DNA from 3 places in the Pseudothermotoga hypogea DSM 11164 genome. Region 3 is predicted to be linked to each of the others. Evidence: predicted binding sites of a transcription regulator. Region 3 holds the regulator's gene; each other region holds the start of a gene.
The links. The regulator HrcA, encoded in region 3, represses chaperone genes, less so after heat shock. The targets are predictions, from matches to a motif close to ATTAGCACTCNNANNNTNNGAGTGCTAAT.
Positions count from the first base shown of each region.

Region 1 (10,472 bases), 260 kb from region 3:
TATTTTGAAAAAGCCAAGAGAGTCATCTTCATCGAACAGAACGCCACCGGTCAGTTCGCAAACCTTGTACAACAAACTTTTCTCATCGACACGTCAGAAAGGATTCTGAAATACGACGGATACGCTTACTCAGTCGAACAGATCGCAAAAGCGATCCGAGAAAGATTGGGGGTGTGAGAAATGTTCAGACCTGAAGATTACGACATTCCAAATGCAGACATCGCTTGGTGTCCAGGTTGTGGGAATTTTGGTATCATTCGCGCGCTGAAGATGGCACTCGCGCAACTAAATTTGCCTCCAAGCAAGGTTGTGATAGTTTCGGGTATAGGTCAAGCGGCGAAGATGCCACAGTACGTCAAAGCACACATGTTCAACGGTTTGCATGGAAGATCACTCCCAGCCGCCGTGGCCATAAAGATGGTGAATCCACAACTTGTCGTGATAGCAGAAAGCGGAGATGGATGCACTTACGCTGAAGGAGGAAACCATTTCATCCACACCATAAGGAGAAATCCAGACATAACCAACATCGTCCACAACAACCAGATATACGGTTTGACCAAGGGACAGGCTTCGCCCACAACACCGAGAGGTCAAACGACCACTCTCCAGATCGATGGCGTGTACGTCGATCCATTCAATCCGATAGCGGTCGCGGTGGCTTTGGACGCCTCTTTCGTCGCTCGCACCTTCGTAGGTTATCTCGATCTAACTGTGGAGATTTTCAAACAAGCGATTCAACACAAAGGCTATGCGCTGGTCGATGTTTTTCAACCGTGTGTCACCTTCAACAAGGTCAACACTTACGAATGGTACAAGCAAAACACCTACATTCTTCCAGAAGACTACGATCCAACCGATCGTGATCGAGCCTTCAAGATCGCTACGGACACCAAAAAATACGCACTCGGTGTGATCTACAAAAACCCGAACAAACCCATCTTCGAAGAACAACTTGTGGCTTACAAAGTGGACGAAACTCCAATCGCGTACAGGGGGTTGAAAGTGTGAAGAAGATGGTCGAATTTTCACTTTTGACCGAAGAAGGTCAGCCATTCACCTTTCAAGATCTTCTTGGAGACTACTGGGTGATCTATTTCTATCCCAAGGCAGGAACTTCTGGGTGCACGTCGGAAGCTCAACAGTTCAACGAGTTGTTTGAGCAATTCGAAGGCCACATCATAGGCGTTTCACCCGATTCAACGAAATCTTTATCGTCGTTCAAAGAGAAGCATGGTCTCAAATTCACGCTACTCTCCGACTCGAAGAAAGAATTTGCACAAGCGCTTGGAATCTTGAAAGATGGAAGATTGGTTCGTTCAACGTTCATCGTCGATCCTTGGGGAAGGATCAGAAAGGAATGGATAAACGTCAAGGTGGATGGTCATGCTCAAGAGGTGCTCGAAGCCTACAGAAAGATCAAAGAAGAAGATTTTTCCATCAACCCTTCGATCCTTCAAAGAAGGGCCTTTCGTGGTTTGAGAAGCGATCCGATCGAGGATGAAAAACTTTTGAGACTGATCGAAGCTGCACACCTTGCACCTTCTTGTTTCAACAAGCAACCTTGGAGGTTCATCGTGGTCAGGACGAAGGAAAATCTTGAAAAACTCCACGAGGCACTGTCTTCGGGAAACTATTGGATGAAGTACGCACCCGCGCTCATCATCGTTCACACGAAAGACGAGTTCGATTGCCAACTGAGCGACGACAGAAACTACGCCCTGTTCGACACCGGCTTGGCGGTGGGATTTCTCTTGGTTCAAGCAACACAAATGGGACTGGTGGCACACCCCGTGGCAGGCTACGATCCAATCAAGGTGAAAGAACTCTTCGGCCTCGATGGACGCATCGTAACGCTCATCGCCGTGGGAAAGTGGGGAAGGTTCGATCAGTTGAACGAGAAGCACCTCGAGTTGGAAAAGAGTCCGAGGAACAGACAGGAACTTTCCCATGTGGTCCAGTTGGTCTGAATTTCAAAAAAAGTGTAATATATACTTGAGGACCTGTCCGGGAGGGCTTTTAGATGGTGAAACAACCGTTAATGCGTAGAGTTGTTCTTTCGCTCTTACCGATTTTGGCCTTTGCCGTTCTCAACTTTGGTTGGAAGGTTCTTCTCAACGTTTTGATTTCGAATGCGGTTTGCTTCACTACAGAATGGGTTTTTGAGAGGTACAAGAAGAAGAAACCGACCGAATCCATATTCGTGACTGGAACAATCTTGGGTTTGATACTACCACCATCGATACCTTTTTGGATCATAATGGTTGCAGGTTTCTTTGGAACCTTTTTCGCCAAAGAAGTTTTCGGAGGGTTTGGACGAAACGTGTTCAATCCTGCCATGGTTGGAAGAGCCTTCGTTTTTGTGAGTTTTCCAAGTTTCATGACTGCGAGTTGGAACCTGGGTGTCTTTCCAAACGGTTGGCGTTTCTGGCTTTCTCCTCAACTGATGAGTGGTGCGACGCCTTTGAGAGCAGCGAAATTGGGAATGCCGGTTGCGGTCCAAGATTACTTCAAGATCTTTTGGGGTGACATACCAGGCTCTGCAGGCGAGACCGCAAAATGGTTGATAATCATCGCCGCGGTTTATCTGGTTCTAACGAAAACTGCTTCTTTCAAGATAATAGTTTCGACCTTCGGTGGAGCAGTTCTTCTGGCTTGGTTTTTCCAAGTCCTTGGTGTCTCTCCAATCGGCACGCTTCAAAGTTTGATCTCGGGTGGTTTGCTCTTTGCAACCGTCTTCATGGCGACCGATCCTGTGAGTGCGCCAAGGACCGAGAGAGCCAAGTGGATCTACGGTTTGCTCATAGGTTCTTTGACGATAATCCTAAGAACGTTTTCCGCCTTCGTTGAAAGTGCCATGTTCGCCATTTTGATTGCGAACATGTTCGCACCGCTGTTGGATCTCTTGAGCCAGAAGAAGGTGGTGGCAAAATGAAGAAAGAATCGGCCGTTTACACCATCTTGTTCATGGTCGTGCTTTCGTTGGTTCTGTCAAGTGTCCTTGGTTTTGTGAGTTCATTCACCAAAGAACGAATTGAAGTGAATCTCACCGCGATCCGTGCGAAAGCGATTTTGGAAGCCGTTGGAATGAATGTTGACGAAATGGACTTGAGAGAGATAGAGAAAACTTTCAGAGAGAAGATACAGATCGACGAATTCGACGGTAGAAGGGTCTACTTGACAAGCGTGGATGGGCGTCGCATTTATGCCTTCGAGTACACCGGAAGTGGCCTCTGGGGTCTAATTTTGGCAGTGATCGCGCTCGATGAATCTTTCGAGAGACTGGCTGGAATCTCCTTCGTGAGACATTCTGAAACGCCTGGACTCGGTGGAAGGATCGACGAGAATTGGTTCAAGAAACAGTTTTCCAGGAAGAAGTTGGCCTCCTCTTATCCTTATCTGACTTTCGCCACCAACGTCGCCAAACCTGGCAACTACGATCCAGAAGATCCAACGGTGGATGCCATCACCGGTGCAACGGGGACATCGAAGGCTGTTGAAAGACTGGTGAACGAGGCAATAAAGCAGTGGAAACCGATCTTGATGGATCGTTACGGAAGGTGAGAGAATGAACGAAAAAGTTGGCAACATATTCAGAAGAACGATTTTCTTTGAAAATCCCGTGATCGTCCAAATACTCGGCATATGCTCGACCTTGGCGGTGACGAACAAACTCTTGAACACTTTGATCATGTGCATCGGCTTGACGATGACCACTTCTTTGTCGTCCTTGAGCGTTTCTTTGATGCGAAGGATGATACCGAGAAAGGTGCGCATGATAGTGGAAGTTTTCTCCATAGCCTTTTACGTGATCATCTTTGACCTTTTCTTGAAGGCTTACTTGCCGGAGATATCCGTGGCCTTGGGGCCGTACGTGGGCTTGATCATCACCAATTGCATAGTCATGGGTAGGACGGAGGCCTACGCACTCGCCAACTCCCCAATGATGTCCTTCCTCGATGGGCTGGGATCTGGACTTGGTTATTCTCTCATACTCTTGATCGTGGCGACCATAAGAGAGATCCTTGGTTTTGGTTCTCTGTTTGGATTCAGGATCTTCGGGGAAAACTTCGTGAACTGGACGATCATGGTGATGCCAGCGAGCGCCTTCTTCGTCTTGGCGGTCATTCTTTGGATCTTCAAAGCCATGATGATCAAGAAGAGGTGAGGTCCATGGGTGAGATCAGCCCATTCGTTCTTTTCTTAGGTTCGATTTTCACTGGGAACATGGTCTTGTCATACTTTCTGGGAATGTGTTCTTTCATATCGGTTTCAAAAGAGATCAAGACCGCGAACGGTTTGGGAATGGCTGTGATTTTCGTCATGACTGTGACCACAGCGATAAACCACGTTGTGTACCACAACCTCTTGGTACCGTTCGGCTTGGAGTACCTCACATACATAGTTTTCATAATCGTCATAGCTGCGTTCGTTCAAGTGCTCGAAATGGCCATAGACAGATTTTCACCAACGCTTTACATGAACCTTGGGATCTTCTTGCCTTTGATCACTGTGAATTGCGCAATTTTGGGGATCGCTCTGTTCATGGTGGTCAGAAACTATGGACTCATTCAGTCCATCTTCTTTGGTCTCGGCTCAGGTGTGGGTTGGTGGCTTGCAATCGTTGCCCTTGCAGCCATAAGGATGAGGCTAAGAGAACAGGACATACCGGTGCCTTTGAGGGGAGCTGGGATAACCTTGATCATCATAGGTATCATGGCCCTGGCGTTCATAGGATTCTCTGGTGTTTTCAAACTTCAGTGAGGTGATGAGATTGCTCGCAACGATACTCGTTCTATCGGCTGTGTCGGTCTCTTTAACCGGTTTAGTCGTACTCGCCGACAAGTTCATAAACAACTATGGGGAAGTCGAGATAGATGTGAACGATGGGAAAAAGAAATTCAAAGTGAAGGGTGGCTCGTCTCTGCTCAGTTCACTCGCCGAAGGCAAAATATTCGTCCCATCTGCTTGTGGTGGCAAGGGAAGCTGTGGCTTGTGCAAAGTGAAGGTTTTGAGCGACGTTGGTCCCATCCTACCCACCGAGGCACCGTACCTTTCAAAAGACGAAGTCGCACAGAACGTTAGACTCTCCTGTCAAGTGAAAGTGAAGAAGGCGATAAAAGTTTGGTTGCCAGAGCATCTGTTCCAAATAAACGAGTATCGAGCGAAGGTCGAAAAAATCGTGGATCTAACGTACGATATAAAGGAGATAACTCTCAAGTTGATCGATCCCCCAACCATAGAATTCAAGGCGGGTCAGTACATCCAGCTGATCATACCTCCCTACGGTGATGTGAAAGAGCCAATCATGAGGGCTTATTCGATGTCTTCACAACCATCGGTGAAAGACAGAATAGAACTGATCATAAGAAAAGTTCCAGGTGGCTTGGCTACAACCTACATCCACGAACATCTCAAAGTTGGTGAAGAGCTGAAGTTCATCGGCCCGTTCGGCGAGTTCTACTTGAGAGAATCCAACTCCAAGATCATCGCCATAGCTGGTGGATCGGGCATGGCACCCATAAGATCCATCATACTCGATATGTACGAAAAGAAAATAGAGAGGGAAACTTATTTCTTCTTCGGAGCAAGATCGAAGAGAGATCTCTTCTATGTCGATTTCTTCAAAAATTTGGAGAAACTTTATCCGAGCTTTCATTTCATACCTGCTCTGTCAGAACCTAAGCCCGAAGACAACTGGGAAGGTGAGGTTGGCCTCATCCCGCAGGTGGTAGAAAGATACCTTGACAGATTCTCTCCAGATCAAGTTGAAGCTTATCTTTGTGGAAGCCCCGGCATGATAAACGCCTCGATCGAAGTTTTGAAAAAGTTCGGTCTCAAAGAGGAAAAGATCTTCTACGACAAATTCGCATGAAGGGGGGGAAAGATGTGAAGCAAACCCCTGATTTGGAAAAAGTGCAAGAGAGAATGAAACCCGGTGTGATAAGCAGTTATGGCTTTCTGGGGACGGACGATCGAAAACTCATCGATATACTCGACGAAGACGACAAAAAGGTGACCGCGCTCGGGCTCACGCACCAAAAGATAGCCGATAGGCTGCAATATTTCTATGAAAAAGCCAAACATGCCACTGGAAGTTGGGTAACTGTCGACGAACACTTCGCCGTGTACGTGGATGATGTGAGAGGGTACATGCCGTGCCCGTTCGGTGATCCCGGACTGTATCCAAAAAACTACGTGATCGTCGAAAACAAGAAGATCAACGAAAGATTGATCTTCTCTTATCTTTCGATCCACTTAATAAGAGAACACGGCTTTTACCAAGGCAGAGGTTCACCTTTCAGGATCGATCCAGAAGCCGCCAAGAGGATTTTGGAGATGTGAACTGCTTTGTTGCATTCGTCTCGGCGCAAGCAATCAAGAGTAAGAAACTGTCACAGCTGGTCGAGTTCATATAAAAAAAGAGGAGCTTACGCTCCTCTTCATTGCTTTTTGACCAATTCTCTGGCGACTTCCAGCTTCAGTTCACCGTCTCTGTAATCCACTCGAACAGTTTGACCTTCTTTCACCTCGCCCGCGATGATCAACTTCGCGAGCGGTGTTTCAATCTCTCTTTCGATGAGCCTTCTGAGTGGTCTTGCACCGAAGATCGGATCGTGTCCCCTCTCCGCGAGGTACTCCTTGGCCTGTTCGGTTATGACGAGTTCGATCTTCTTGTCCTTCAACCTCGAACCGAGCTTCTTGATCATTATCTCGACGATCTGCTTCATGTGCTCCTTCGTCAAAGGCTTGAACACGATCACGTGATCCAACCTGTTTATGAACTCCGGTCTGAAGTAGCGTTTCAATTCCTCACGCACACGTTCCTCGAGTTCTTCGAACCTCTTACCTTGCCTGACGTATTCAAGTATCAAATCGCTCGCGATGTTGCTCGTCATGATAACTATGGTGTTTCTGAAATCGACCACGTTTCCTTTCGAATCTGTCAATCTTCCATCGTCCATGATCTGTAAAAGGACATTGAACACATCCGGGTGGGCCTTCTCGATCTCGTCCATCAGGACCACGGAGTACGGCCTTCTGCGCACTGCCTCGGTGAGTTGACCTCCCTCTTCGTAGCCGACGTATCCCGGTGGTGCTCCTATGAGCCTCGAAACGCTGTGTTTCTCCATGTACTCAGTCATGTCGATCCTGATCAACGCACTCTCGGTCCCAAACAGCACCTCTGCCAAAGTCTTGGCGAGCTCGGTCTTACCCACACCTGTCGGCCCCAGGAACAGGAAAGTTCCGACTGGCCTGTTGGGGTCCTTGATCCCCGCTCTGGCCTTCCTTATGGCATCTGCGACGACGCTGACGGCTTCCTCTTGGTCGACCAACCTCTCGTGGATGATCTCTTCCAGCTTGAGCAACCTCTCTTTCTCGGACTCCAGCATCTTTGACACGGGAACCCCCGTCCAGGACTCCACGATCTCAGCGATCTTCTCGGCGGTGACGGTGGGTTTGCCACTCGTCAAAGAATCATGTTCGCTCTTCAACTTGAACAGTTCTTTCTTGAGTTCCGCAGCCTCTTTGTACATGGATTTGACGGTGTACTCGTCGATCTTTTCTTCGAGTTCTTTCATCTTCTTTTCCATTTCACGAATCTTTTTCTCGTCCTTCCCCTGCTTGGTCGAAGCCATCTTCACTCTTGCAGCCGCTTCATCGATCAAGTCGATCGCCTTGTCTGGTAAGAACCTGTCGGTGATGTACCTCGAAGAGAGCTTCGCCGCGGCCTCGATCGCTTCGTTATCTATCTTCACCTTGTGGTGATCCTCGTAGGTCTTCTTCAAGCCCTTCAGGATCTCGATCGTTTCCTCTATCGAAGGTTCCTTGACCAAAACGGGTTGGAACCTTCTGGCGAGCGCTTTGTCCTTCTCGATGTGTTTTCTGTACTCGTCGACCGTCGTGGCACCTATGACTCTTATGTCACCACGCGCGAGTGCTGGTTTCATCATGTTCGCAGCGTCAATCGCTCCCTCAGCCGCACCGGCACCAACCAAGGTGTGGATTTCGTCTATGAACAGAATCGTGTTCTCTTTCTGTTTCATGAGTTCGTCGAGAAACGATTTCAACCTCTCTTCGAACTCTCCCCTGTACTTGGTACCAGCGAGCATCCTTCCAAGATCAAGCATGAGTATCCTGAAGTTCTTCAACTGCTCAGGTACTTTTCCTTCGACGATCCTCTGGGCGAGCCCTTCAACGATGGCCGTCTTTCCCACACCGGGATCGCCTATGAGGATCGGGTTGTTCTTCGTCTTCCTCATCAAGATCTCTATGACTCGCTCCACCTCTTTGTCTCGACCTATGATGGGACCGATCTTTCCTTCCTTGGCCATCTTGGTCAAGTCCGTCGCATAGAGGTTCAACGAAGAACCTTCAGCAGCGAGTTCCTCGCTCTTTTCCTTAGCCTTCTGCAAAAGTTTTTCGTAATCAACACCGTGTTTCCTCAAGATCTGAGCAGCCTGTGATCTGCCTTCTCTGAGAAGGCCAAGCAAAAAGTGCAAAGGTCCGACGTCCTTTTGGTTGAACAACCTCGCCTCACGTCTTGCGAGCTCCAGAACGTACGAAAGCTCACTGGAAACGTAAACTTGATCTGAGAAACCGTAGTATATGCCGTACTGTGATTCGACGCTTTCTTCAAGTTCTTCGGTGATCTTGTTCGTGTCGATTCCCAGTTCCTCGAGCAACTTCGCCGCTTCGTTGTTGCCATCGTACAGGATCTGAAGAAGAACGTGCTCAGGCTTGAGCAAGTTCTGATTGCTATCCTTGATATTCTCAATGGTTTTCTCGAAAATCTCCCTCATCTTTTCGTTGAGATTCCTCATGATGACACCTCCGAAGCATAATTTAGCAGAGTATTCTTACGAGCGCTAAACATACAAGTGACAGTATATAAACATAAGAGTGACACACATGTGAAAACACGATCTACGAAGGACAAGCTGGGCCATTTCTCCATCGAAGCGGGGAAGGTTCAATTGGATTTTCATCTCTGCGCTCGCCTTGCTAACTTATATAATAGCAGCAAGGGAGGATTCAACATGAAGGTTCTTCTGATCAACCCAGCGCACAAGGGTTACTATTTCAGACTCGGAGCAATCTATCCACCGCTCGGATTGATGTACATCAGTTCCGTTTTGAAACGTGCGAACCATCCCGTGACGCTCATCGACATGAACGTTCAGCCTTTCGACTGGCAAAAATTCGACTATTCAGACTTCGATGTTGTCGGTATCTCAGTCGACACACCGAGGTTCCCACTCGCAAAACAAATCGCACTGAGAGCAAAAAATCATGGAGTGATCACGGTGCTCGGTGGACCTCACGCGACCGCCGAGTACGAGAGCATACTTAAAGAAGGAATATGTGACTACGTTGTTCTGGGGGAAGGAGAACGCACTTTTCTGCAGTTGATCGAATCGCTTGAGCGTGGAGAACCACATCCCCAAATAGGTGGTCTGGCCTATCTGTCGGAAGGTGAAGTTTTTGCCAGACCACCTGAATTTGTGCAGAGCCTCGACGAATTGCCATTTCCGGACAGAGAAAATGTGAAGCTCTACAAGACAAAGTTCTGTGGTCAACCAGCAACGAGCATGATCACCTCGCGTGGTTGTCCGTTCGACTGCGAATTCTGCAGCGCCTCTCAGTTCATGGGCCGCCGGATCAGAGAGAGAAGTGTGGAAAACGTGCTGGAGGAACTCGAGCTCATCAAAAAGATGGATTACGGCTCGGTGATCTTCTTCGACGACAACTTCACGCTGAATGCGAAGAAAACGATCGAACTGTGTGAAGGAATGCTGAAAAGGAACCTCAACTTCCGTTGGTGGGCGTTTGCACGAGCAGATGAACTTCTGAACAGAGAAGATCTACTCGAAGCGATGTCGAAGTCCGGTTGCAAGATGCTCTTCATTGGTTTTGAGAGCGCTGAGGACAAGGTCTTGAAAGAATACAAGAAAGGATTGTCGAGTTCGATCGCATTCGAGGTCATCAAGCTCTTGAAGAAGTACAAGATCGATGTGTTCGCAAGTTTTGTCATCGGCGCGCTCAGCGACACAAAGGAATCGATCATGAAAACCGTTCAGTTAGCCAAGAAACTGAAGGCATCGATCGTGCAATTTTCGATTTTGACTCCTTATCCTGGAACAAGACTCTACGAAAGACTCAAAAGTAAGATCTTGTCCAAGAACTTCTCCTTGTACGATGGCACCCACTTGGTCTTCGAACATCCAAATTTTTCTCCATCTGAGCTGAAAAAGCTTTTCGTTAAGGCTTATTATTGTGTCTACACTTCACCGAGAATGATCTTCACGCGTGGCATTCCTTTTCTTTTGAAACTCTTGAAAAACCGAGGAAAAGACGAAAGCTACGATCTTCGCTTTGGCGAGACTTGAAGCTCGGAGGTGAAACTGTGCGTTTGGCGTTCTTGGGAGATGTTCATGCAAACTTGGAAGCGTTGAACGCAGTCTTGGAAG
Region 1 is NZ_CP007141.1:838,701-849,172, forward strand. Features, by position in the region: gene AJ81_RS04275 (2-oxoacid:acceptor oxidoreductase subunit alpha) at 1-177, shown strand, start outside; gene AJ81_RS04280 (thiamine pyrophosphate-dependent enzyme) at 181-1,011, shown strand; gene AJ81_RS04285 (redoxin domain-containing protein) at 1,017-1,970, shown strand; gene AJ81_RS04290 (RnfABCDGE type electron transport complex subunit D) at 2,024-2,935, shown strand; gene AJ81_RS04295 (FMN-binding protein) at 2,932-3,564, shown strand; gene AJ81_RS04300 (Rnf-Nqr domain containing protein) at 3,569-4,168, shown strand; gene AJ81_RS04305 (NADH:ubiquinone reductase (Na(+)-transporting) subunit E) at 4,174-4,764, shown strand; gene AJ81_RS04310 (NADH:ubiquinone reductase (Na(+)-transporting) subunit F) at 4,769-5,875, shown strand; gene AJ81_RS04315 (hypothetical protein) at 5,890-6,345, shown strand; gene AJ81_RS04320 (ATP-dependent Clp protease ATP-binding subunit) at 6,444-8,825, opposite strand; gene AJ81_RS04325 (B12-binding domain-containing radical SAM protein) at 9,042-10,391, shown strand; gene AJ81_RS04330 (metallophosphoesterase family protein) at 10,409-10,472, shown strand, end outside.
Region 1: a site for HrcA is predicted at 8,847-8,875, ahead of AJ81_RS04320 (ATP-dependent Clp protease ATP-binding subunit). Genes of this name have one in related genera too.

Region 2 (10,472 bases), 230 kb from region 3:
GGCCTCGTCCATTTCGTCTCCAGCTATCCTTATCGATTCCCACACCACGATGCTGCCGAGCGATATTACGGCAACTTCTGTCGTTCCACCACCGATGTCGACGATCATGTTCCCGTTGGGTTCTTCGACGTCGAGCCCGAGCCCGATCGCGCTCGCCATGGGTTCTTCTATCAAAAACACTCTGGCTGCACCTGCCTCCAGACCCGCCTCCAGTATCGCCCTCTTTTCAACATCGGTGATGCCTATGGGAACACCTATGACGACCCTCGGTTTGAAAAAAGCGATGGACGTCCTCGTCTTGCCTATGAAGTATTTGAGCATCGCCAGCGCCACATCGTAGTCGGCTATCACTCCATCTCTCAGGGGTCTCACAGCGACGATCGAAGCGGGGGTCTTTCCAAGCATCATCTTCGCTTCGAGACCGACTTTGATGACTTCACCCGTGTCGGCGTTCATCGCCACGACTGAAGGTTCGTTTATAACGATACCCTTGCCCTTCATGTACACGAGCGTGTTCGCAGTACCAAGGTCTATTCCGAGATCTCTTCTCACCACAATGCGCACCGTCCTTTTCACCGTACTAAAATGATTTTATCACGATGTTTCAGGCGAAGTACGCGGTGAGAAAAGAAAGCCCATACAGAACAGCTGTTATCAACAAAGCTTTCCAGCCTCTTCTGTTGTGACCTTTCATCTTCTCATCCTCTTTGTTCTTCATGGCCTTCAAGCCGAGCTCGAAGCTTATTATGGCAAACAGTAAAACGATGGAACCAGCGTAGAACAGGATATTGGAAAATGTCCTCAAGCTTTCACTCCCCTCAGAACACGTTTCCTATGTTCTGGAAACCTTCACCGATCACGTGTCGAGCCTCGCTTATTATTATGAACGCACTCTTATCGAGTTTCCGAATGAAGGATACAAGTTCTCCAAGTTCCCTCCTCCTAAGGACAATGAGCAATATCTTTCTGTCCTTGCCAGTGTAGGCACCTTTAGCTTCTATGTACGTCGCGCCCCTGTGCAGCTCGTTCAGAACGAAGCTGGCGATTTCTCGATGTTTTTCCGAAATTACCAAAACTTGCGTCGAAGATTCGATGCCCTTCAGAACAAAGTCTATCATCATTCCGTTCACCATTATAGCCAGGATGGCGTACATACCGAGTTTGGAACCCATGACTGCGCCGGCGAACACCGCTATGAACAGATCGACGATCAACAGTGTGGTACCCATAGGTGCGGCGAAGAATCTGTTGAAGATGCGTGCAATGATGTCAGTACCACCTGTGGAAGCGTTCTGCGTGAAAGTGAGCGCCATGCCAACGGCGGTGATGATGTCTCCGAAAAGAACAGCGATGATCAGATCTTCCGTGTATCTGGGGATCGGAACTATCCTGTCGAAAAAATCTATCATGAAGTTGAGAAGGAAGGTGCAATATATAGTTTTCACACTGAAGTCTCTGCCCATCGTGATGAAACCGATGAGAAACAGCGTGGCGTTTATGATGTACATCCAGACGCCCACAGGAAATCCCACGAGCCTGTTCAGAACGATCGCAAGACCACTTGCGCCACCTGCGGCAATGAAGTTTGGGATCAAGAACGAAACTACTCCAACGGCGGTGATGATTACACCGATCGTGGCCAGCACGTACTCTTTTACGATGTACTTTCTGCTCACATTCTCACCTCCACATTGAACAAATTTTACCATTGAAGTGATAGTTTTCGAGAGAAAATGGGGCTATCTGGTGCATATTTCGGAATAATTGGCATTATTCGCGAATATTCAGCGATAAAGTCCATAAATCGCCTCTTGATTTGTAAACCAAAGTGGTGTATTCTATAATTAGCACTCAATGATATTGAGTGATAAAATTTGAAAGGAGGTCGTGCCCATGAAGGTTGTACCGCTTGGTGAAAGACTCTTGATCAAGCCCATCAAGGAGGAGAAGAAAACTGAAGGTGGGATTGTTCTGCCCGATTCGGCCAAGGAAAAACCTATGAAGGCTGAGGTCATCGCAGTTGGAGAAAAGGTTGACAACATCGATGTGAAACCCGGCGATAAGGTCATCTACTCCAAGTACGCAGGTACGGAAATCAAGATTGACGATGTCGACTACATCATAATTGATGCCAACGATATACTGGCGAAAATCGAAGGTTGAGAGGAGGGAGAAACCATGCCCAAACTGTTGAAGTTCAATGAGGAAGCTCGCAGAGCGCTCGAAAGAGGAGTTAACAAAGTTGCCGATGCTGTGAGGATCACGCTTGGGCCAAAGGGCAGGAACGTCGTAATCGAAAAGAGCTGGGGTTCTCCAACCATCACGAACGATGGAGTCTCGATCGCTAAGGAGATAGAACTTGAGGACAAGTTCGAAAACTTGGGAGCCCAACTCGTCAAGGAAGTCGCTTCCAAGACCAACGACGTCGCCGGTGACGGTACGACCACTGCCACGGTGCTGGCACAGGCGATGATCAGAGAAGGTTTGAAGAACGTTGCTGCAGGTGCTAACCCAATACTTCTCAAGCGTGGAATTGACAAGGCCACCGAAGCGGTTGCCAAGTTCATCAAGGATAACGCGAAGAAACTCTCGGGTAGAGAAGACATAGCGCACGTCGCATCCATAAGTGCGAACAACCCGGAGATCGGGGAACTGATCGCAGAGGCCATGGACAAAGTGGGAGAAGATGGAGTCATCACAGTCGAGGATTCCAAGACGCTCGAGACCTACGTTGAGTTCACAGAAGGTATGCAGTTCGACAGAGGCTACATATCACCTTACTTCGTCACCGATGCGGAAAAGATGGAAGTCGAATTGAAAGAACCGTTCATACTGATCACCGACAAGAAGCTCAGTGCCGTGAGACCTTTGATACCGATTTTGGAAAAAGTTGCGCAGACCGGTAAACCCATCCTCGTCATTGCAGAAGACGTCGAAGGTGAAGCGTTGACGACTTTGGTTCTAAACAAGCTCAAGGGCACACTCATGGCCTGCGCTGTCAAGGCACCCGGTTTCGGTGACAGGAGAAAGGCCATGCTCCAGGACATCGCTATACTGACCGGTGGAACCGTGATAAGCGACGAGCTTGGCATAAACCTCGAAGATGTCACGCTCGAGGATCTCGGTAGGGCTGATCTGGTAAGGGTCAAGAAGGACGACACGATCATCATCGGTGGCAAGGGTAAGCCTGAGGAGATCAAGAAGAGGATCGCGCAGATCAAATCTCAGATTGAGCAAACGACATCGGAATACGAGAAGGAGACATTGCAGGAAAGGATGGCGAAGCTCGCCGGTGGAGTAGCCGTCATAAAAGTTGGAGCTGCGACGGAGACCGAACTGAAGGAGAAGAAACACAGGATCGAGGACGCTCTGAGCGCGACGAGGGCTGCTGTCGAGGAAGGCATCGTTCCCGGTGGTGGAGTGACGCTGTTGAGGGCCAGAAAAGTTGTAGAGGAAGTCATGAGCAAACTCGACGGTGACGAAAAGATCGGAGCTTCGATCGTGTACAAAGCTCTCGAGGCACCCATCAGGCAGATCGCCGAGAATGCAGGTTACGACGGTGCAGTTATCGTGGAGCGAGTTCTGAGCTCGAAAGACTTCAGCCATGGTTTCGATGCACTCAAGGGCGAATACGTCGACATGTTCAAAGCTGGAATCATAGACCCAGCGAAGGTCACAAGGAGCGCACTGCAGAACGCTGCATCGATCGCGGGTATGTTGTTGACAACGGAAGCGCTCGTTGTCGAGAAACCCGAAGAGAAGAAAGAAACGCCATCGATGCCACCAGAATACTGATCGATAGACACGAAGAGGAGGGCCACCCCGCCCTCCTCTTTTTTATTCGCGAAAGCTATCCAGTGCCAGCATGATTCCAGTTTCCTCGTCACCGAACGTTAGGTAAGACTTTTCTCTTGCGAGCGCCACGGTCAAACCACAGACCAGCGAATCTAAGAAATCTTCGTAGGCCTTGAGGTTGTCCTTCGGTATGCAAAAACTGTCCGGTATTTCAACAAAGTTTTTGAGTTTTCCTTCCAACCAGCGAAGCTTTTTAAATCTTTCTTTCGCCTTGACTCTTTTGTAGTGGAATACCTTCATATCGTTGAACAGCACCATGATCGTTGCGTGGGGATAAACTTCGAAGATGTTGCCAGATTCGAAGCTGTAACCAATCTGATTCAAGCGCTCATACAGCAGTTCGGGAAAGAAGAAAGGATACCTCTTCTTGTTCACTGGATAGAGCGAAAGACCGAACCTCGCAAAGTGTTTGAGAAACTCTCTTTCGTTCGGTCTGTGACAAGATTCGTTCGTGACGATCAAAGGTGCATCGACTCCAACGACGCTGTTCGGATGTGTTCTCAACGGCTCTAAGATCTCATCTATCTTCTCGCTGTAGACGAAGTCAACGAGGTGCAAGCCTCTGTCCAATACCGTGACAGCCGTGGGGTACTTGCCCGTCCAAGAAGGATCGATACCAGAGAAAAATTCGAAATCTCTTTTCAAACTTCCCCTTCCTTCGGTACCACGCAGATGAAGGAGGACGGGCCTTCGAAAACGTTGACGAACTGGTGCAACTCGTTGGGTGATACGTAAACGAAGTGTCCTTTTTCAACGATCGTTTCGCCATTATCGCATACCACTTTCAGTCTACCTTCGACCACGAAAACTTCATGTTCCCAGGGATGAGAATGAAGAGGCGTGGATGCGTTGGATTGGAGCGTGAACAACCTCATGACAAATGTGGGGGCTTCGTCTTTGCTTATGAAAACTCTCTTCAGGACCTCTCCATTCAAGAGTTCTTGCGGTTCAATCTCGTTCATGTGTTTGATCATCACAGCTATCCCTCCCAAGATATTTTAACGGTTGCTGGTGGGGAGGTCGAGAATTGGTAGAATAAAGAAGAAAACAAAAAATAAGGGCGATCTTTCGATCGCCCAAGAACAGTTTTATCAGTGTATCTATGTCGTCAAAGGAGGGTGGGGGGTCTTGCCCTGGTTCCATAACTTAGACGATACAGTTTCGGGGTAGGTTCAGGTTGAACTTGTAAATTGATTGTGAACTGGGGAGTGATCCACTGTGAACGTGCTGAGAAGTGTCCCACGAGTCGATGGTTTCAGAATGCCTGCGGAGTTTGAACCGCACGCGAAGTGCTGGATGATCTGGCCAGAAAGGCCCGACAACTGGAGATGTGGTGCGAAACCTGCTCAGGAGGCTTACGTGAAGGTCGCCGAAGCGATCAGTCAGTTCGAAAAAGTCACGATGTGTGTTTCTCACGAACAATACTTCAACGCGAGATCGAGACTATCACCGCGCGTGAGGGTGGTTGAGCTCTCGAGCAACGACGCATGGATGCGCGATATCGGGCCAACGTTCGTCGTGAATGACGAGGGTGTTGTTCGAGCGGTGCGCTGGAAATTCAACGCGTGGGGTGGGCTTTACTTTCCCTGGGACAAGGATGAACTCGTATCACTGAAGGTGGCAGACATTGAAGAGCTGGATTGCTACGAAGCACCGATGGTTCTTGAAGGTGGTTCGATCGACGTCGACGGTGAGGGCACTCTCATAACGACGGAGGAATGCCTTTTGAACCCGAACAGGAACCCAGATCTTTCGAAAGAGCAGATAGAGCAGATACTCAAAGACTATCTTGGAGTGGATAAAATCATCTGGTTGAAGCGTGGTGTGTACAACGATGAAACGAGTGGACATGTGGACAACCTGTGCAGGTTCGTAAAACCCGCAGAAGTGGTCCTCACCTGGACCGATGACAAGAGTGACCCACAATACGAAATAAGCAGAGAAAACTATGAGATACTGTTGAAAGAAACAGATGCGAAGGGTAGAAGATTGAAGATTCATTTGATCCACCAACCGACGCCGCAGTATGTGACGGAGGAAGAGGCAAGCGGTGTTGATCTTTCCGAGAAGACGCATAGAAGGCCTGCTGGATACAGACTTTCAGCTTCTTATGTGAACTTCTACATTGCAAACGGCGGTGTCATCGTTCCAATCTACAACGATCCAAACGACGAACTGGCTCTCAAGAAATTCAAAGAGATATTCCCAGAAAAGAAAGTCGTGGGTGTGTATGCGAGAGAGATACTGCTTGGGGGAGGAGCGATCCACTGTATAACTCAGCAACAACCCTTGGGGGTGAGGAAATGCTGAAGGACAAGGTGGCAATCGTGACCGGTGGTGGCCAAGGTATAGGTGCCGCGATAGCTCAGTTGTTCTGTGAGAACGGTGCAAGGGTGGTGATCGCCGAGATAGACGAAGAGGCTGGCATCGAGCGTGAGGAAATTCTGGAATCGAAAGGTTACGAGGCGACGTTCATTAGGACTGACGTTTCTGGCGAAGAGTCAGTCAGGCGGATGGTCGAACAGACCGTCCAGCTCTACGGTGGTGTGGACATTCTGGTGAATAACGCGGCGATAAGTTCTACAAAGAACATCTTTGAAAGAACTTTGGAGGAATGGGAGAGAGTCATCAGGGTGAATCTCACAGGACCTTACATTTGCGCACGTTACTGTGCCGAGCAGATGATCAAGAGAAACGGAGGAGTCATTATCAACATCGCCAGCACGAGGGCGTTCATGTCAGAACCAAACACGGAACCTTACTCGGCGTCGAAGGGAGGCGTCGTCGCACTGACGCACTCTCTGGCGATCAGCTTAGCTAAGTACAGAATCAGAGTCGTGTGCATCAGTCCAGGATGGATTGAAACATCGAGATGGAAAAAAGCTTCTCTGAGAAGTGAACCACAGCTTAGAGCCATTGACCATGAACAACACCCTGTTGGCCGGGTCGGTGATCCTCTGGACATAGCCAATTTGTGCGTCTTCTTGGCAGACGATGAGAAAGCTGGTTTCATAACGGGTGTCAACTTCACGGTCGATGGTGGCATGACGGTGAAGATGATTTATGTAGAATGAAAGACGCTGTCTCAGTGTGGACGTTCAAGACTTGTCAGAACACAAGATTGTAGCTCGCTCCAGATGGCATCTTTCACAGTTTGAGACGACTGAGTTTAGCTTTTGGAGAAGAAGATCGGCGAACATAGTTTTTCATCGTCCGTATATTTTTGTATGGGACAAGAGGGCGCGCCGACCAGGATCCTGGGAGAGTGGAAACGTGCATTGGGATAGGTCTACCCCGTCAAGGACACGGCGTGAATTTCACCTTTGATCTCGATACTCTGCGTTTGGTTGACCTCTTTGTGAAGTTCACTGTCTCTGAGAAATCTCCGTGGAGTCGATGAGGCCGAGAATTTACGGAACTCAAGTTGGAGAAAGAATAAATTGAGGTCTTCAATCTTGCACACCTTCCAAAGCGAATGAAAAAGACAAGAGAAAGGAGCGGTTCAATGCTCCTGCGCGAGAAGAGAGAGTGATTTGAGAAACTTCGTACATGAAAGATCGAACGGCGGGCGAACGCCCGCTTTTTGTTTTGTTTCAATCGATCTTTCAAATTATGGTACGCTCGTCGTTGGGAGGGTGCGAACGAATGCAAATTGAAAGATCAAGCGGAAGGCTTTCAGAACTGGTTCAGTATCAAAACGGTTCGATCGTGAGCAGAACGATCATTGATAAGAAGACTGGGACTGTTACGATCTTCGCCTTCGACAAATCTCAACGCCTCTCGGAACACACCGCACCGTTCGACGCTCTGGTGTACGTTCTGGATGGTGAGTGTGAGATCAAGATATCCGGTCAATCTTACCATCTCAAGGCGGGAGACTTCATCGTCATGCCAGCGAACGAACCACATGCGGTGAGCGCCTTGGAGAAATTCAAAATGTTGTTGGTGATGATCAAGTCTTGAGTTTCAAAGTCTGAATTCTTTGAACAACTTTTCAAACACGTCTAACGCTCTCAGTATATCGCTCCTCGAAACGTCGTTGTGCGTCACGAGCCGTATCGACGAGTCTGAGAAAGCGACGGCGAGGACGCCTCTTTCTTTCATCGTTTTCAATAGCTGGTGTGCGTCGACTCTCAAATTGTCTGTCCTCAGGATCACCATGTTGGTTTCGACTTCCTCTGGGTTGACCATATAGCCAATCTCTCTCAGTTTCAGTGCAAGGAATTTTGCGTTTTCATGGTCTTGCTTCAATCGGTCAACCATCTTGGTCAAAGCGACGATCCCGGCCGCAGCTAAAACACCCGCCTGCCTCATACCACCTCCGAGTATTTTCCTCGCCTTTCTTGCCCTTTCTATGAACTGTTTGCTCCCCACCACGATCGACCCGACGGGTGCACAGAGACCTTTGGAAAGGCAGAACATCAGAGAGTCTGCGTACTTGGCGTACTCTTTGACTGAAACGTTCGAAGCGATCGCGGCGTTGAAAATCCTCGCACCATCGACGTGGACGTTTATTCCATGCTCCTTGGCGATCTCGTAGATCGCTTTGAAGTTTTCGATGGGAACCACTCTACCACCCGACCTGTTGTGGGTGTTCTCTATGCTTATCAAGGAAGTTCTCGGAAAGTGTATGTCCTTGGGTCTTATCGCTCTGCGAACCTCGTCTGGATCCATCGCGCCGTTTCTACCTTTGATTGGGTGAGGCATCACGCCTGAAAGAACGGCCATTGCGCCTGCTTCGTACCAGAAGATGTGGCTGTCCGCTTCGAGTATCACTTCATCACCGCGCTGGGTGTGTGCCATGATGCTGACCTGATTGCCCATAGTTCCGGATGCAACGAAAAGAGCCGCTTCCTTGCCGAACATCTCTGCGGCCAGCTCTTCGAGTCTGTTCACCGTGGGATCTTCCCCGTACACATCGTCTCCAACTTCTGCCTCCGCTATGGCTTTTCTCATCTCGGCCGTTGGCTTCGTTACAGTGTCTGAACGAAGATCGATCATGGGATCACTCCTCATTTGCCGAACTTCCTCAACACTCTGCCGGGCCTCTCACCTGTCAGTTCTTCATCGCGCAGGACGACCACGCCGTTCACCAAAACGTGAACGATGCCTTTCGGATATCTTTTCGGATCTCCGAAAGTTGCAAGCTCTTGAACTCGATCGAGATCGAAGATGACGATGTCAGCGGTCATTTTGGGTCTCAAGATGCCCCTGTCCAAGATGCCGATCTTCCTTGCTGGAAAACTTGTCATTTTCCACACGGCCTCTTCAACGCTCAAAAGCTTGAGTTCTCTCACATAACGTGCCAAGACCCTGACGAAGGTGCCAAAGTTCCTTGGGTGTGGATGGCCCTGGGATAGAACACCTTCAGTGGAGAGTGCGCTGCCGTCCGATCCTATCATCGAATAAGGACTTTTGATGACAAGTTTGACGTCCTCTTCGTCCATGGCGAACCTCATCATGCCCACGCGACCACGTTCCTCCACTATCAGATCGAAAGCCGCTTCGAGTGGGTCTTTGCTGAGCACCTTCGCGATCTCGGCGAGACTCTTCCCCTGGAAAGGCTTGTTCTTCTCGCTCACGACATAGCTGATGTGTATCTTGTCATAACCACCCATCGCCTTTTGGATCGGATCGATCTGTTGTTTTATCTTCTCTCTGATCTTTGGATCTTTCAGTCTCTCCAGCATTCTCTCAGTGCCGTTCTCGTGCACCCAATCCGGCAGGATCGCGTCGAGGTCCGTCGCCGTGGCAGTGTAAGGATACACATCGCACGTGACATCGTAGCCCTCGTTCCGAGCTTGTTCTATCATTTTGAGAGTCTCTTTCACCTTGCCAAAGTACTTTTCACCACAGGCTTTGTGATGGGAAATCTGAACAGAGACGTTACTCCTTTTTCCTATCTCGATCGTCTCTTCGACGGATTCGATCAATCTTGCGCTCTCGCTCCTCATGTGCGTGGCGTAGAAACCGTTGTATCTCGCGACGACTTTGCAGAGCTCTGTTATCTCATCAGTTTCTGCGAAACTTCCTGGAGGATATATCAAACCTGTGCTCAGGCCGAAGGCACCTTGCCTCAAGGATTGCGCGACGAGGTCTTTCATTCTTCTCATTTCTTCAGCCGTTGGTCTTCTGTTTTCGTATCCCACGATCGACTTTCTGATCGTTCCGTGTCCGACGAGCATTGCGTAGTTTATCGCTGGCCTTGCACGTTGAAGCGCATCCAGATACTCTGAGACGCTCTGCCAACCAGCCTCGACGCCGTACATCTCTCTGTAGTAATTCTTTGTCTCTTCGAGCGCACTACCGATCAAGGGAGCCAAAGAATAACCACAGTTTCCCACGAGCTCCGTGGTCACGCCCTGCCTGAGCTTGCTTTCGCAGAAAGGATTGACGAAAGCCGAAAAGTCCGAATGGCTGTGTATGTCGATGAAGCCCGGACAGACGAACATACCCTTCGCATCGATCACAACTTTCGCTCTTCTTCGATTTAGTTTTCCCATCTCGACTATCTTTCCGTCTTCGATGGCTAAATCTGCGTAGAACCATGGACCGTTAGTTCCGTCCACGACCATTCCGTTCCTGATGAGCACGTCGTACATCGACAACACCTCGAT
Region 2 is NZ_CP007141.1:811,869-822,340, reverse strand. Features, by position in the region: gene mreB (rod shape-determining protein) at 1-555, opposite strand, end outside; gene AJ81_RS04175 (hypothetical protein) at 605-805, opposite strand; gene AJ81_RS04170 (YitT family protein) at 819-1,709, opposite strand; gene groES (co-chaperone GroES) at 1,894-2,163, shown strand; gene groL (chaperonin GroEL) at 2,179-3,795, shown strand; gene AJ81_RS04155 (DUF429 domain-containing protein) at 3,838-4,500, opposite strand; gene AJ81_RS04150 (cupin domain-containing protein) at 4,497-4,829, opposite strand; gene aguA (agmatine deiminase) at 5,074-6,165, shown strand; gene AJ81_RS04140 (SDR family oxidoreductase) at 6,159-6,929, shown strand; gene AJ81_RS04135 (cupin domain-containing protein) at 7,501-7,818, shown strand; gene ltaE (low-specificity L-threonine aldolase) at 7,822-8,856, opposite strand; gene AJ81_RS04125 (N-acyl-D-amino-acid deacylase family protein) at 8,868-10,457, opposite strand.
Region 2: a site for HrcA is predicted at 1,844-1,872, ahead of groES (co-chaperone GroES). Genes of this name have one in related genera too.

Region 3 (10,472 bases):
ATATGTCTCGGCGAGCCTCTTCATCCTGTCTCTGATCTCGACTAAGTGCAACTGAATCCAGTCGTTTTTACCATTCAACCAGGTATCGAAATAGCCTCCGTTACCCCACGAAGAATCTGCGGGAGTAACGATCTGGAAGCTGTCGAACTTTTCCAGCACCTCGGATGGTGTTGCGAACTTGATCTGTCTGTATCTGGAAGCCTCAACGAAAAAGTTCTCGAGAAATTCAGGACCCTCAAACCACCAATGTCCGAAAAGCTCCGTATCGAACGGTGCCACGATGACGGGAGGCTGATTGAACACGTCAGTCAAGCTATTTATCTGGGAGATTTTCTTGTTCAGAAAATCCAGAGCGTGTTCCTTAGCAGCACTGAGTGCCTCATCACGGTTGTACAACTCTTTTTTTTCGAGTGGTGTTTCCCGCGACGTGACCTTGTGGTACTTTATACCCACGTTCACCCTCACACCGCTCTTGTCTATGTAGGGTTTTATGTAGTCGTAATCCCTATCAAATCCGAGATCCCTGTAGAATTCTCTGTACCTTCCATCGCCCGGATAACCCAAGGTTGCGCTCCACACTTGTTCGCTCGACTCTGGATCCCTGGCAAACGCGAACACACCAGAAGGAGTCATTACGGGTCTGTACACATCGAAGTATGGTCGCTCATCCGCATACCAGAATGCGTGTGAATCAACGAAAAAGAACTCCACACCGTATTTTTTGAGTGTTTCATCGAGACCCGAGTGATAACCACATTCGGCCAGCCATATGCCCTTAGGCTCAAAACCGAAATGGCGTTTGAAGGTCTCCACACCGACTTTGATCTGAGTGTCGACCGCGAACGGTTGATGACGCATCAATGGGAGAAAACCGTGAGTGGCGTTGCAGGTTATCAACTGAACATTACCGAATTCGGCATGTTTCTTGAAACCATTCGCCAAGTTGCCGTTCAGCGAGTCGAGGTAATTCAAACACGCCAGAAACCTTTCTCTGTAGAAACCCGCAAGATCTCTCTCTTGCTGCGTGTTCGCTCTTGCAATTTCTTTCTCACACAGCTCAACGAGTTTCTCAGCATATTTCTTCAGTTTCTCGGTGAGTGTTGTGTTTCTGAACATTTCGAGCAGCGGAGGGCTGAGTGAGATCGTAACCTTGAACGGTACTTTCTTTTCTTGAAGCCGGTCGAACATCATCAGCAACGGCACGTAGGATTCTAAGACCGCTTCCACGTACCATCTCTCTTCCAAATAGAGATCGTGATTCGGATGGTTCACATACGGAAGATGCGTGTGCAACACGAGCAAGAAGTATCCGTTCATCATCTACCACTCTCCACTTGAGACGATATGTGTATTCGTTCAACTGGTTTCAAGGGAGGTTCACCAATCTTCACAGTACGCTTGCCCTTGATGATCCATCTCTGGCGGACAGAAGTTGAAGGTGTGTTCGAGGGGGTGCGTGCAACGTTGGATCTGAGAACGGGAACGAACTTTCCTTCCGCCTTGAAACCGAGTTCAGCAAGGTAATCGGCGTTTGCCATCGGAACGTGGAAATAATAATTCCTCGTCATCGAAAGATGAACGCCCGCTTCGAAGATCCGATGGGCGTTGGTTCCATCGAAGACGATGTAGGTCACGTCGTAGAGCCGCAGCAACACCTCTTTCTGTGCTGAAAGCTTTGAGAGAGTTTCGCTCGAAAGATCCCAGTATACATAAACCAGATTCGGGTTGACCGAGAGCAACACGAGCCTGTCAGAACCGTACGATTGTGGCAGTCCATTTTCACGGATCTCTTGCGGCGGACTGGCTTTTTCTTCCTTTTTTTGAGAAACCAGCGATTTCGCAAAATCTTGAAGGAGTTTGAGGACCTCGCTTTTCTTCATCCGCTTCTTGACCTTCAAGCCCAGTTTCCTCGCAAGAGCCTTGGCTTCCTGAATAGTGGGGTTCTTTGAGAGGAAGACTTCGAGTTCTTCGCAGGTCATGTTCTTGCCCCCTTTTTGAAATTTTCACAAACTATTCTATCATGTTCTCATCTCGTTGTAAAACGGGGAAAAAAGAAAAAAACTCCGCACTTGCGGAGTATAAACGGTCACAATCGTCACATTTTCCAAAAATCACCTAAAATTTTCAAGAAACGTCTATGCCCTTCTCCTTCGCTATTTCCCTCAGTAACTGTGCTTCTTTCATGGAAAGCCGTTCAGGTATCTTCACGTTCACCGTGACGTAGAGGTCTCCGCGTTTCGCAGTTCTCAGAGATGGAGCGCCTTCTCCCCTGAGCCTGAACACCGTGCCAGGTTGTGTACCTGCGGGTATTCTGAGCATCGTAGAGCTTCCGTCTGGCAAATCTATGCGCACCGTTGTTCCAAGGATGGCCTGCAGATAGTCTATCGTGATCTCGGTGTATATGTCGTCATCTTGACGTTTGAATCTTCTGTCCGGTCGCACATGGACGATAACGTAGAGATCACCGTAAGGTCCTCCGTTATATCCCGCATTACCTCCAGCCTCTATCTTGAGTCTGGTCCCATCCATAACACCCGCAGGTATGTTGACTGTCGTTCTGACTTTCTTCTTCAACCTGCCGGTGCCACCACAAATGTGGCATCTCTCTTTGACCACACGCCCAGTTCCACCGCAGGTGGGACACGTTCTCGTGCTCACAAAAACACCAAAGATGCTCCTTCTCTCCTCTCTCAGTATCCCCGAACCGTGACACCTGGGACAAGTTTGATAACCGCTCCCCGGCTCGATCCCATCGCCATGGCAGTGGTCACATACTTCGTACCTGTCGTACTCTATGGGCATTTGTTTACCAAGGAGCGATTCTATGAAATCTATTTCGACCGTTACACTGATGTCCTCACCCGCTCTGCGCCTCGCCGTCCTCTGGGCCTCTTGCGTTGAACCCCTATCGCCAAAGAAAATATCGAAGACATCCCGGCCAAAGAAACTTTCGAAATCTCTGAATATGTCCTCGAACGTGGTGGACGAAGTCTGCTGTGAAAACTCATGTTCTCCAACGTAACCGAACCTGTCGTACATGGCCCGTTTTTGTGGATCGCTCAGGACCTCGTACGCTTCCTGGATCTCCTTGAATTTCTCCTCGGCTTGTTTCTTGTTCTCCGGGTGCAGATCGGGATGCCATTGTTTTATCAACTTCTTGTACGCTTTCTTTATTTCCTCTTCAGACGCGTCCCTCGGAACACCGAGGATCGCGTAGTAATCTTTATACTGTCTGGGCACCGTTGTCACCTCTCGAAGGTTTCACAGCCACCTTGACCTTCGCTGGCTTTAGAACCTTAGAATGATACTTGTATCCGTTTTCAACGACTTCGAGCACGTCGTATTCTTCCTTTTCTTTGGTCTCGATTCTCTCAACGGCTTCATGCTCGAACGGATCGAACTTTTGACCGACCTCTATTTTGAAAAATCCCTCGTTGTTGAGCAGTTTCCAGAGCTTCTTGTAGATCAACTTCATCCCTTTGTAGAAATCCTCAAACGTTGCACCCTGTTCAACAGCATTGAAAGCGCGCTCGAGATCGTCGAGCACGGGGATGAGTTTGGTCAGAAGATACTCGTTTGCATTTTTGAGGATCATTTCTCTGTCCCTGAGCGTGTCCTTCTTGAAATTCTCGAATTCGGCTTTCAGCTGCTTGAGATATTTTGTGAGCTGTTCCTTCTCTTTTGTGAGCTTTTCGATCAGGTCCTCCTCGACCGTTTCAGGTTTATTCTCAACCATCTCGTTGAGTTTTTCGTTCTCAGTCATCTTTCCACCTCCCGTGTGACCACTGTGAAGTACTCCGTCAACCTGCTGGTGACGTAAGTCAGGACGTTCATTATCTCCTCGTACTTGATGATCTTTGACGTCACGACAACTATCTTACCCATTGGCTCATTCTCCTTGCGATAAGAATCAACGAAAATTGAGAACCTTTCCAGTCCCTGCAAACCGTGCTCACTACCTATAAACACTGCGGGGACTTCCTGAACTCTATCCATGAAAGCTTTCAACAATCCGTCGTCAGACAAGAAACGCGAAAGATTCCTTATTTCGTCTATGTTGAACGTCTCACCACTTATGAGAACGTCGAGGCCGAACTTTATCATGCTGTTCCTCAAATCGTCCTTCAACGAACTGATGAGCTGTTCAGACAAATCTATCAGGGACTCGTCCCAGTCACTTTCGAACACTTCGCCCGTGAGGCTGTCGATGCTTCTGCCTTTGAGCAATCTGTTCAGCAGATTTTCAAGCATGGAATGATCCACATCAGTGAAACTCCTGAAAGGTATGAATTTCATGAGACCCAGTTCCGTTACAACGGAAATCAAGTAATGGTTTTTTGTGATCGGCGTCACGATAGCTCTCAGGATCTTCAAACGGCCTGTGTCAGGTTTTTCCAGCACCACGGCTCCTTTCGTCATGCGTGCCAAAGCGATCGCCGCTCCTTCAAGAATTCTTTCCATGTCGCCGTACGTCAGAGGATAGCGCACGTTTATCTGGTGAGACCTCTGCGCGTAGTCTTTGGCGAGCTTCAAGGTTTCGTCCACGTAAAACCTGAAGCCTTTGTCCGTAGGGATTCTCCCAGCAGAGGTATGCGGTTGATAAAGATAACCCAGATACTCCAGCTTTCTCAAATCGTTTCTGACCGTCGCAGCACTGCACGAAAGATTCGACACGTTCAAGACGTGCTCCGAACTCACAGGTTTTTTCGTGATGATGTACTCCCTGACCACGCAGTAAAGGATCTTCTTCTGCCTCTCGTTGACCCGCGCGTCCCGTCTCATATTATCACTCTCGACATTCGAGTGCTAATTTCAGCATAGCACAGTTCGTCGTCCTTGTCAAGACTGCAAGGTGGTATTAGAATCTTCATAGAGGTGATCCAATGCACATTGAAAAAGTGATCGAATCACTGAGACCCATACTCGTCGTAGCCAATTTGGACGGGAACATGAATCATGGGATCAGCGACATTGTGAACAACTCGAGTCAAGTCAGACCGAATTGTCTGTTTGTGTGCCACAGGGGTAGAAAGTTCGACTCACACGAGATAGCACAGGAAATATACAACAAGGGAGCCTCCCTGCTCGTTTCCGAACGACCCCTGAACGGTAGCATCCCCCATTTGATTGTCAGCGACACGCGACTCGCAGAGGCCATGCTGGCGGACGCGTTCTTTGAAAAGCCTTACAAGAAGCTTCTTACCATTGGTGTCACAGGGACCAACGGTAAGACCACGAGTGTTCATCTGTTTCACCATGTGTTGCAGAGTTTTTCGAGTCGTGGCAGTTTGCTCGGAACCGTTCATTATGAAATTCTCGGCGAGCCCAAGTTCCATCATGACAACACGACGCCAGGTGCCATCGAGATCCTCAGGGCAATGCGTAAGACTGTCGATAAGGCTGGTTCACACTTCGTGATGGAAGTTTCCTCACATGCGCTTTCTCTAAAACGTGTTGAAACCGTTAGATTTGACATCGCCGCGCTCACGAACATAACGAGGGATCATCTGGACTTTCATCAAACCTTCGAAGAGTACACGCAGACGAAACTGCACATATTTGATCTGCTCAAAGAGAATGGCATCGCATTGATAAGTGATGAGTACTCGCACCTGCTGAACAAAAAGGTGAGAAAAATCGTCTATGGCATTTCCCGGCAGAGCCATTATCGGATTCAAAACCTTGAGGTCAGCAAACGGGGGACAAGGTTTGAGATAGAGTGCCCTGCAGGAAAGTACAAACTCTGGATCAGGATCCCCGGTTACCACAACGCCATGAACGCGACTTTGGTGTTTGCCGGTTTGGTGGAACTTGGTTATGATCCAAACGACGTTGCCGCTTCCATAGCTTCTTTCCAAGGTGTCGATGGTCGTTTCCAGTTCATTCCCGAAGCTTCCCTGCTTGGGATAGACGTGGTTGTGGATTTCGCACACAGTCCAGACGCACTGGAAAAAACTCTGGTCACCGCGAGACATTTGACCAGTGGTAGGATCATCACGGTGTTCGGGGCTGGTGGACAAGCGGACAAAGGTAAGAGGCCGATGATGGCTCAAATCGTGTGCCGATACTCGGACGTTGCGATCATAACGACGGACGATCCCAGGGGTGAAGATCCCATCGAGATACTCAACGAAGTTGAAAGCGGTGTGCCATCAGGGGCGGCGTACCTCGTTATCCCGGATCGGCGTGAAGCGATCGAAACGGCCATCACTCTTGCAAACAGAGGAGATATGGTCGTCATCGCGGGGAGGGGGCACGAAGAGTATCAGATCTTCTCGGACGAGAGAAAAATACCCTTCAAAGATGCGGACGTGGCCAGAGAAATAATCGTTCAGGAGTACCAGAGGGAAAGAAGGCATGTTTGAGAATGCGAAGTTTGTGATTGACTCTCGAGAAGCATTCGATGGTTGTGTTTTTGTCGCACTCAAGGGAGAGAAGACGGACGGACATCTTTACGTACGCCAAGCACTCGAAAAAGGTGCGTCCTTGGCTGTCGTGGAACGAGACGTCGACGTGCCCAAAGAAAAACTGTACCTCGTGAAGGACACCAGGTATTTTCTCCAACAGATGGCAGCACAAAAACTTGCTATGTATGATCCTCAAATCGTCGGTATAACTGGTTCGAACGGCAAGACGACCACAAAAGAGATGATACATCACTGTCTTGGAAAGGAGCTCGCGTTCAGAAACCCAGGCAATCTCAACACGGAAATTGGCCTTCCTTTGTCAATTCTGAACGATTATCACGGTCAACCGTACGCGATCTTGGAAATGGCGATGAACAAACCGGGGGATATATCCACGCTGTGCCGGATCGCTCGACCCCACGTTTCCGTCCTCTTGAACGTTGGCACCGCACACAGGGGTGTGGCGGGTGGAGACGAACAAATACTCAGAGGTAAGTTGGAGATCGTTGAGAACATGAGAGAAGATGGCATCGCCATAGTTCACAGCGATCCAAGGATCTTGGAGAAGATCAAAGAAAAGAAATTCCTGGCTTTTGGTTTTTACAGCGGCGACTATAAACTCGTATCTTACAAATATGAAGAGTTCTCAACGATAGCTCATTATGAAACGCCTGAAGGAAAGAAAAAAGTACGTTTCTCGGCGATCTTAAACTTGGGACAGCTGGTGAACGTTGCCGCAGTTTTAGCGGTGTTCGATGTGCTTGGTCTGGATGTTGATCTTTCGAAGTTCGAAACTTTTATTCCGGTGGATGGAAGATTCAAAGTTATAAAAGTTGATGACGTTTACGCGGTGGATGACACTTACAACGCGAGCTTGGAATCTTTCAGGATCGCTGTTGAAACGCTCAAGAAACTTGGTAAGAGAGCCTACGCCGTTGTCGGTTCGATAAAGGAACAGGGTATCTACTCCGAGCAAACTCACAGACAGCTCGGAAGGATCCTCGAGCAACTGGACGGGGTCTTGGTCTACAACATCGACCACGAGATAGATGCCATGGAATGTTCCAAGATCATCTTGAAGAGCGATGAGCCAAAGGCCATAGTTGAACAGTTGAGGAACCTGCTCGAGCCGAAAGATGCGGTTCTGTTCAAAGCCTCGCGCGCAGTTGGCATGGAGAAGGTGCTCGAACTGTTTCTGGGGGGAAAGAAGGCATGAGATATTTTGCCATCACATTCCTTCCCTGTGTCGTGCTTTATCCATTCCTCATAGAATTGTTCAAAAGACTCCGCGTAGGCCAGTTCATAAGGGAAGAAGGTCCGGATCTTCATGGTTACAAGACTGGAACGCCAACGATGGGAGGCGTACTGTTCTCGATTTTCGGAGCACTTTCGTGTTTCGCTTTTGGATACACGATCGACGGCTTGACGATCTTTCTGTTTTCGTCGATCGGTTTTCTGGACGACCTTTTGAGTGTGATCAAAAAGACATCACTTGGTCTGAGAGCTTGGCAGAAGTTCTCCCTGCAGATCATTTTCGCGACGGTTCTGTTGATACTGATCAGACCTGATACAAAACTACAGATTCCGTTCTTACAGAAGGATTTGGATCTTGGCAGGCTCTATTGGATCTTCGCTGTTCTCTTGATAGCCGGGCTGAGCAACGCTACAAACCTTACGGATGGGCTCGACGGGCTCGCAGCGAGCGTGTTTTTGACGAGCGCAATACCTTATTGGTTCCTGCTCGGAAAGAGTGCAGATTCACTGATTCTATTTTCGCTTAGTGTGACGGCTTTTTTGTTTTACAACATCAAACCTGCGAAAATGTTCATGGGCGATACCGGTTCACTCGCACTCGGTGCGTTGATCGCCGTGGTTTCGATAAGAACCTCCACGGAGATCATAGCGTTACTGTGTTCGAGCATCTTTGTTGTTGAAACACTCAGCGTGATGATACAGGTGAGCAGTTACAAACTCTTCAAGAAGAGAGTGTTCAAGATGTCTCCCATTCATCATCACTTTGAGTTGCTCGGCTGGAGTGAAGAAAGAATCGTTCAGATCTTCGCACTGACCAACCTAACAGTTTCAATATTCGTCCTTCTCGGTGAAAGAGCGCTATGAAGAAAAGTTTGCTACTTTATCTCTTGCTGACCTGCTCGCTGCTTGCACACAGGATCGAGTCGATCGGTGTGGGATACGGGTACACGAAGATGACGCTCAACGAAGGTATCGTGTGTTTGATCAGGCCGAAACCAGCCTCGGTCTTGGTTCTGACGGATTCCGGGCAATTCCTTTCGGAGATATCTGTAGGTCTTTCGTACCCGGTCTGGGCGGTGCACCACGCAGGAAACGTCTTTGTGAGTGACTATCACAGAGCAAGCGTCGCAGTCTACACCATCTTCGGACGGCTGGTGAAACGCATCCAGGTGGGAAGTTATCCAACAGTTTTGAAGACCTTCGGTGGAAAACTCTACGTGCTCTGTTCCAAGAATCCGTCGATTTACAAGGTCGATCTTGAGAAACTCGAAGTCGAGAACACGTTCGTGTTCGATTCACCTACGCTCTACTTCGAACCAACTCACGATGGAATCGTCTACCTTCACTACTACGCGACGGATAAAACCCTCGAGTTCGTGGGCGCGCAAAGGAAGTCTTTGACGATCAAAGGCTTCAGAACGCCTCTCAAGTACGTCCAAAAGGGCGGGCGAGCTTACCTGCTCGGCTACATGGACGGTAAGCTCGCCTGTCTGGACTCTTCATGGACAATTCTCTGGCAACAAAACCTGGATGACCTTGCAAGGGACATGCTCGTCACGGATGATCTTGTGGTGGTCGGCAGTTTGGTTGAACCAAGATTGACGCTCGTTGACTTTTTGGGTAGAATCGTGAAATACCTACCTCTGCCTAACACCGTTCACCGACTGGAACAAATCGGGAACTTCATAGTCGCATTGAACCACGTCCCTGGTGAAGTCTACCTCATCGAACTTCAGACAGGAAAAATCGACGTTGTCCAGGTCGGTGAGTACGCTGTGGAAATGTGTAAAACAGCAGATGAGAGGCTCATCGTCCTGTGCTCGGACTCGGGACAACTCTTTTTGATCACGCCTTCACTTTGACGATGTAATCGATGACGTCTTTCACCGTCGAGATCTTCTGGAGCTGATCGTCCGCTATTTTTACATCGAACTCCTCCTCCAACGCCATCACCAAATCAACCAAATCGAGCGAATCTGCCCCGAGATCGTCTATGAGCTTGCTGTTTTCCTCGATCTTATCCTGTTTGACCCCGAGTTTGTCGGAGAGTATACTCGTAACCTTCTCGAAAACCTCTTTGCGATCCATTTTTTCAACCTCCCTGTGCGCAGTGGTCTGCTGACATTATAGACTGGAACCGAGTTTGCGTCAAACGCCTTATTTTCTTTCTTTGTGTTTTTCAGATCACATCGGTGTTCGATCGAATTCAGTCGTTTCTTGGGAGGTTTTACGAAGGATGAGCGAGCAAAAGCGGGTGATTCAACTTCCCAAAAGAGCTCTTTCAATCATCTGACGCAGTTTCATCGCATCTCTGACAGCGTTACCGCGATAGCAGTTGTTGAAAAAAACGAAAGTATCGACGACTTGATGTGAGAGATTGAAAATATCACGGGCAAAGATCGACATCTCCTCATCGCTGTACTTGTAGTTGTATCGTTCCCCTTCTGGTGCATTGAACCAATCTTTGTTTCTTCCATGGAGCCTGAAGTAAGCAACGGCGCTTGTCACCTTCGGTACGTAAGGAAACAAATCGCGAAGATTCGGTTCATCAACGATCACGAGGGTGAAGCCAAGCGTTTTGAGGAATCCATAGACCGACTCGTTGTTCCAAGAAGCGTGTCTGAATTCAATCGCGACGGGTGCGTCTATCTTCTCTCGGAGCAACTGCAAGTACTGCCTGTTGCTCGGAGTGTCCTTGAAGGCATATGGGAACTGAGCGAGCAACATCTTGAGTCTTCCTTCCTCGAACATAGGCGTCAGGGCCTGAAGTGTCTTCTTCACATCTTCTTCGGGGAAGGTGTTGGACTTCCA
Region 3 is NZ_CP007141.1:580,910-591,381, forward strand. Features, by position in the region: gene AJ81_RS03020 (glycoside hydrolase family 57 protein) at 1-1,317, opposite strand, end outside; gene AJ81_RS03025 (DUF4912 domain-containing protein) at 1,317-1,979, opposite strand; gene dnaJ (molecular chaperone DnaJ) at 2,125-3,240, opposite strand; gene AJ81_RS03035 (nucleotide exchange factor GrpE) at 3,224-3,763, opposite strand; gene hrcA (heat-inducible transcriptional repressor HrcA) at 3,760-4,782, opposite strand; gene AJ81_RS03045 (UDP-N-acetylmuramoyl-L-alanyl-D-glutamate--2,6-diaminopimelate ligase) at 4,884-6,365, shown strand; gene AJ81_RS03050 (UDP-N-acetylmuramoyl-tripeptide--D-alanyl-D-alanine ligase) at 6,358-7,623, shown strand; gene mraY (phospho-N-acetylmuramoyl-pentapeptide-transferase) at 7,620-8,525, shown strand; gene AJ81_RS03060 (YncE family protein) at 8,522-9,523, shown strand; gene acpP (acyl carrier protein) at 9,507-9,749, opposite strand; gene AJ81_RS03070 (DUF72 domain-containing protein) at 9,921-10,472, opposite strand, start outside.